One region of the Ochrobactrum sp. PL_is483 genome, then DNA from elsewhere that is predicted to be linked to it. Evidence: riboswitches for the same ligand, from Rfam matches in the RefSeq annotation. Region 1 holds a riboswitch; the other holds the start of a gene.
The links. A riboswitch is a leader RNA that binds a small molecule or an ion and turns the genes downstream of it on or off. The one in region 1 is predicted to bind S-adenosylmethionine.
Positions count from the first base shown of each region.

Region 1 (3,403 bases):
CCGATTGCCTGGCGCTCGCCGAAGCGATCGAAGGGGCTGGGAAAGGACATGACATTGTTTTCTGTGCTGTGCTGGGCACAGGCGTCGGCGGTGGGCTCGTTGTGGATGGTCGGTTGGTTCGAGGTAAGGGCGGACTGACCGGCGAATGGGGGCACGGCCCGATCCTCAACACATCCATAGAGATTAACGGTCAGGCCGTATCTGTCCCACGCTTCAATTGCGGCTGTGGGCAAAGCGGTTGTGTCGATACCATTGGCGGCGCGCGGGGGATTGAGAGACTGCATCGATTTCTGAATGCTGCCGATGCAACCAGCCATAGGATTTTACAGGATTGGCTCGCCGGTTGTCAGAAGGCTGCGAGAACAGTCTCCGCCTATCTCCAGCTGGTAGCCGATCCGCTGGCCGCTGTTGTCAATGTAACCGGCACATCAATCATCCCCGTAGGTGGTGGTCTTGCCACCGCGTCAGAGCTGATTTCTGCCATTGACCAGGCGGTGAGGACCCGAATCCTGCGAAAGACAGAACAGCCGATAGTCGTCCCCGGTATATTTGGCAGCGACGGCGGTCTGGTGGGAGCAGCAATATTGGGGCATCAGGCGTGAGCGTGTTACTGGAAGTCTGCGTGGATAGCGCCGAAGGTCTTCATTCGGCAATTGAAGGCGGCGCGGATCGCATCGAGCTCTGTTCCGCCCTTGAACTGGGCGGCTTGACGCCCTCACAATCCTTGATGGAACTTGCTTCGCAGGCACCAATTCCGGTGTACGCAATGGTCAGACCCCGCGCCGGCAGTTTCTGCTTTTCGGCAGCAGACGAAGCCATCATGATGTCCGATATCCGCAACGCAAGAAATGCCGGTTTGGCGGGTGTTGTCGTTGGCGCTTCGCTGATTGACGGTTCTCTTGATGTTGCGATGTTGCGGAGGCTGGTTGCAGAGGCGCAAGGCCTCGGAACGACGCTTCATCGCGTCTTTGATCTGGTTCCTGATATGAAGACAGCACTAGAACAGGCGATTACGCTCGGTTTCGAACGTATTCTAACGTCCGGTCTGTCACAAACGGCGGAGGAGGGACTGGATAATCTGCGGCTGTTGGCTGGAATGGCCGCCGGTCGTATCAGCATCATGCCAGGCAGCGGCATTAAGGCCGAGAACGTGAGGCGCATAGTAGATGCGACAGGCGTGACGGAAATACATGCTTCATGCCGTGCACCTGTCCCCGAGACGGATGTTCGCGCTGTCACGTTTGGATTTGCGACAGAACAATCATTTCGGACAGCAGCCCGGCGTGTGAGTGAGCTGAAAGCCGCAATCGAACATACTTAAAGGCCGTTCATTCCAAATTCCGTGTGTCTATGACAGTGCTGATTTCGCGCACCGGTCAGCTCGTGAAAAGGAAATTTCTCAAACAGTTCGGGGTGGCACTTAAACCCTATTGCCACCCCGAAAGAGATTGAGTAGAAGTGGCATCACATCAAGAGTTGGGGCGACGCCCAACGCCAACCTGCCTTTCCGGGCAAGGTGGTACTCTCCGCAAAGAGAGGATGTGGCCAAACCGGCAATTATACGGATAAAGCCACTTGCGTCCGCTCCGCTACAAACTAGGGACCGACGCGACTATGCCGATTAAAATTCCTGACGATCTGCCAGCAACCAGTGTTCTCCAGGCCGAGGGCGTTATGGTCATGCGCGAAGCAGATGCCATTCGTCAGGATATTCGCCCGTTGAAAATCGGTCTTCTCAACCTGATGCCGAACAAGGTCACCACCGAGACGCAGATTGCGCGCCTTCTCGGCGCAACGCCGTTGCAGGTGGAGTTGACCCTTGTTCGGATCACCAATCATGTGGCGCGCCACACGCCTGCCGATCACATGCTGTCCTTCTATCAGCCGTGGGAAGATGTGCAGGATCAACGCTTTGACGGTTTTGTCATCACCGGTGCTCCGGTGGAACGCCTCGAATTCGAGGAAGTTACCTATTGGGACGAAATGCAGCGTGTTTTCGACTGGACCCAGACCCATGTGCACCGGACGCTGAATATATGCTGGGCAGCGCAGGCCGCCGTTCATTATTTCCACGGCATGGGCAAGTATGAACTGCCGGGCAAGGCCTCTGGCGTCTATAGCCAGCGCAACCTTGCGCCGTCTTCGCCGTATCTCCGGGGATTCTCGGACGATTTCAAGATCCCGGTTTCACGTTGGACCGAGGTACGCAAGAGCGACATTCCGGCTGATAGCGGGCTGAAGGTGCTGGTCGATAGTCCGGAAACGGGGCTCTGTCTGCTGGACGATCCGCATCACCGCTCGTTGCATATGTTCAATCATGTGGAGTACGACACCACATCGCTTGCAGATGAGTATTTCCGCGACATTCAGGTTCAGCCCGACACCAAGGTTCCGGCGAATTATTTCCCCGGAGACGATGCGACACGCCAGCCGGAAAATCGCTGGCGGAGCCACGCGCATCTTCTGTTCGGAAACTGGATTAACGAGATGTATCAATCGACGCCCTACGACCTGGAAAAAATCGGGAAGCGTTAAGAGCGCACAGCAAGGACAGCGCGACCAGAATGCACCCGAACCAGGGAAGGGCGTGGAAAGATAGGTGCTGCAAAACAAGCCCACCCATCGCGGTGCCAAGCGCTACGCCCACATGCATGGCTGACAGATTGATCCCGACACCGGCATCGGCTGTTGCAGGATCGGTCGTGATGAGAAAGCTCTGAACCACGGGCGAAATCATCCAGCTGACGCAGGCCCATGCCATCAGCGCTGTGCCAAAAATTGTGCCCGAGCCGACTGCAAGCGGTATCGCCGTCAACGCCGTCAGATAGAGAAGCGGTGTCAGTACAATAGCCAGCCGTGGCGACAGTTTGTCGACAAGCAAGCCACCGAGATAACCACCGGTCATTCCGGCTAATCCGAAGGCCACCATCGCCCAGATGGCCTTGTGAGAGGGAATGTGGACCACTTCCAGAAGGTAGGATGAAAGATAGGCGAACAATACGAAATGTCCGCCGATCATCAAGATAGAAACCAGTTGGGCTGACCTTAGCCGTGAGGATTTCAGGTGCGGCATATAAGGTGGCAAACCGCCGGGATTGCGTCCAGTCTTTGGTAACACGCGTAATGACAGGAGGAACACCAGAGCTGCTGCTAACGCCAGACCCAGGAAAACCGCGCGCCAACCTAGCCATTCGTCGAGGATCATTCCGGTCGGAACGCCAGCCGCCATCGATCCACTGATGCCCATGAATATAATCCCGATAGCGCGTCCGCGCATTGCGGGACTAACCAGTTCTGTGGCGAGCATGGTTGCAATCAGGCAAACGATTGCGCTGGCTGCGGCCATGCCGATCCGCGCGGCAAACAGGATCGCATAATTGGGGCTGATGCATGCAATGATATT
Region 1 is NZ_JBVPGS010000040.1:266,714-270,116, reverse strand. It holds gene AC0TNJ_RS19420 (ROK family protein) at 1-602, shown strand, start outside; gene AC0TNJ_RS19415 (copper homeostasis protein CutC) at 599-1,321, shown strand; SAM-I-IV-variant riboswitch at 1,462-1,571, shown strand; gene AC0TNJ_RS19410 (homoserine O-succinyltransferase) at 1,615-2,535, shown strand; gene AC0TNJ_RS19405 (MFS transporter) at 2,480-3,403, opposite strand, start outside.

Region 2 (3,403 bases), on a different contig from region 1:
TTCGTCACGTCGACCTTGCTCCTCCACCAGAATTATATTTGCTTGGAGGAGGCTACTATAGTCAACGAAAATGCTTGGAAAGCTTCAACTGCTGCGCCTGGTAGTTGGAACCGAGATCGACGCCATAGAGCGCCGAAGGGCGATGCAGCATATGTTCGTAAACCAGGCGGCCCACGATCTGCCCATGTTCCAGAATGAACGGAACCTCGTGGCTGCGGACTTCCAGTACCGCGCGGCTGCCGGTTCCGCCCGCAGCACTATGCCCGAAGCCCGGATCGAAGAAGCCTGCATAATGGACACGGAATTCGCCGACCAGCGGGTCGAACGGCGTCATTTCAGCCGCATAAAGCGGTGGCACATGCACGGCCTCACGCGAAACCAGAATATAGAATTCATCCGGATCAAGCACGAGTTCGCGCGCACCGCGATCATAGATCGGCTCCCAGAAATCAAGGATGTCGTGCGCCGCACGCTTGTCCACATCCACCACAGCCGTATGGTGCTTGCCGCGATAGCCGACCAGCCGGTCAGGACCGCCAGAAAGATCAACCGACAGCGCTATGCCACCGCCGGAGATATTCGGCATTTCCGCAGCGACCAGCGTTTCCGCATCATGGAGCGCGGCAAGTTCGGCCTCATCGAGTTGGGCCCGCCCCTTGCGGAAGCGTATCTGCGACAGGCGCGAACCCGTACGCACCACAATCGGAAACGTGCGTGGGCTGACTTCCAGATAAAGCGGGCCATTATAACCGGCCGGCACCTTGTCGAATTCCTGCGCGCCATCGGCAATGACGCGCGTGAAGATATCCAGACGGCCCGTCGAGCTTTTCGGATTTGCGGATGCGGAAAGATCAGGCGACAGCGCCAAGCCTTCAAGAAGCGGGACGATATAAACGCAGCCCGTTTCAAGAACGGCCCCTGCCGTCAGGTCGATCTCGTGCAGCTTCAACCGCTCCAGCTTATCTATGACCGGCGTGCCAGGGCCCGGCATGAAGGAGGCGCGAACACGATATGCTTTTGCGCCAAGCCTCAGATCCAGGCTCGCAGGCTGTATCTGATCGGCATCGAGAGGGCGTGGAGACGCCAGCAAACCGCTTTCAAACAGCGCGGAAATATCCGCATCCGCCAGAATTCCAGCATCTTTCTGCATCATCAACCCGATACTCCGTAGCCTAAGCACTGCTTGACAAAGACCATTGACCGGTCGCGGCGTCAATGCCAACCCTTAGAGCAGTGGGAAACCGGGTTTTCCGCAGGAATCCGAGTATTTTCGTGGCGCCTCGGATACGCTTTTCCTGAAACGGGACTGTTTCGGCATTGACGGCCTTGCCCAACAGGCATAATGAAAAACTGTTCCGTGGTGATTTGGCCGGCCGGCTTGCAGCCACGTTAAAGAATTCGCTAAAAAAGGCCGCGGTTCGTTACCGGCCTTTTGCGTGTTCGCAAGGCCGGTTTTTTATTGGCCGCCGAGGCATTTCTTCCCGCCCCGGCCGACCAGCTTTTCGACAGGTTGGAAAAATGACGACTGAGAGTACCCGCAAATTTCGCCCCGCAACCGAACTCGTGCATGCCGGATCGTTGCGCTCCGGATTTGCCGAAATGTCGGAAGCAATGTTTCTGACGCAGGGCTTCCTTTATCCCAATGCCGAAGCTGCCGAAGCGCGCTTCAAGGGTGAGGACCCGGGTTTCATCTATTCGCGTTATGCCAACCCGACCACGGACATGTTTGAAAAGCGCATGTGCGCGCTGGAAGGCGCCGAGGAAGCACGCGCCACCGCATCCGGCATGGCGGCAGTGGCCGCGGCCATTCTATGTCAGGTGCAGGCCGGCGATCACGTGATTTCCGCCCGCGCCGTCTTCGGCTCCTGTCGCTACATCGTCGAGACGCTTCTGCCTAAATATGGCGTCGAAATCTCGATCATCGATGGTTCCGACATCGAAAACTGGAAAGCGGCTGTTCGCCCGAACACCAAGGTTATGTTCCTTGAAAGCCCGTCCAATCCGACGCTCGAAATCATCGACATCGCTGCCGTTGCGCAGGTCGCCAATGAAGCGGGCGCCAAGCTCATCGTCGACAATGTTTTCGCAACGCCGCTTTTCCAGAAGCCGCTCGAACTCGGTGCCCACATCGTCGTTTATTCGGCAACCAAACACATCGATGGCCAAGGGCGTTGCCTTGGCGGCGTGGTTCTCTCCGACCGCGAGTGGATTGAAAACACCCTGCAGGATTATTTCCGTCACACGGGTCCGGGCCTCAGCCCCTTCAATGCGTGGATCATGCTGAAGGGCCTTGAAACACTGTCCGTGCGCGTGCGCCAGCAAACGCATTCGGCGGCTGCGGTTGCAGACTTCCTCGCTGGCAAGCCAGGCGTCAAGCGCGTGATCTATCCGGGGCGGGCAGACCATCCACAGGCCGAAATTATCGCCAAGCAGATGACCGGTGGCTCAACCCTCATCGCTCTGGAACTGGAAGGCGGCAAGGAGGCTGCGTTCAAGTTCCAGAACGCCTTGCAGGTCTTCAGCATTTCCAACAATCTGGGTGACGCAAAAAGCCTTATTACGCACCCGGCAACCACGACGCACAAGAACCTTACCGACGAGGCCAAGGCCGAACTTGGTATCTCGGACGGCCTGCTTCGCATATCGCTCGGCCTTGAGGATACGGACGATCTCGTGGAAGACGTGGAAGCAGCGTTGAAGGTAGCTCGCTGAACGCCGGTTCCCAATATTGTGGCTTTTAGGCTGCAAACAGAGACCTAAACGACGCAATTGCCGGAGATTTCGGCAATTGCGTTGTATTTGCTGTCCCACATTGTTGACCTCTCCCGCAACTTTGGCGATAGGAGGGGCGAATAGCGGCGTAAACCGAACTGACGAACCGTTAAATAGACAAGCATCCTTGCGATCCAGATTGCGGGATGTCAGGGCCGATGTGAATGCAGGGCAGTGCGCATGTATAAAGCGGTAACGCGGGGGATCGAAGTTTCGGTCGAACCTTTTTATCTGGAAGACCAGTCCGAGCCGGACGAAAACCGTTATGTCTGGGGCTACCGTATAACGATCGCCAATAATTCCGCTGAAACAGTACAGCTTCGCTCGCGCTACTGGCAAATCACCGATGCAAACGGACGTGTCGAAGAGGTGCGCGGCGCGGGCGTGGTTGGCGAGCAGCCAACACTTGAGCCCGGTGATTCATTTCAATATTCCTCGGGCTGCCCGTTGAGCACCACATCAGGCGTAATGGTGGGACGGTACCAAATGCAGGGCACCGGAGGCGTCATGTTCGAGGTCGATATTCCCGCCTTCTCGCTTGACATGCCGGACCTGCGACGTACATTGAATTGATATTCAACAGGGCGCGCAATCCGGCGCCCGGTGAGAAGATTTTTAAAGGCGTTCGATC
Region 2 is NZ_JBVPGS010000018.1:52,454-55,856, forward strand. It holds gene AC0TNJ_RS01010 (GlxA family transcriptional regulator) at 1-8, opposite strand, end outside; gene AC0TNJ_RS01015 (2'-deoxycytidine 5'-triphosphate deaminase) at 62-1,153, opposite strand; SAM riboswitch at 1,348-1,427, shown strand; gene AC0TNJ_RS01020 (O-succinylhomoserine sulfhydrylase) at 1,519-2,712, shown strand; gene apaG (Co2+/Mg2+ efflux protein ApaG) at 2,953-3,345, shown strand; gene AC0TNJ_RS01030 (glycoside hydrolase) at 3,388-3,403, opposite strand, start outside.
Region 2: another riboswitch for S-adenosylmethionine. It lies ahead of AC0TNJ_RS01020 (O-succinylhomoserine sulfhydrylase); the one in region 1 lies ahead of AC0TNJ_RS19410 (homoserine O-succinyltransferase).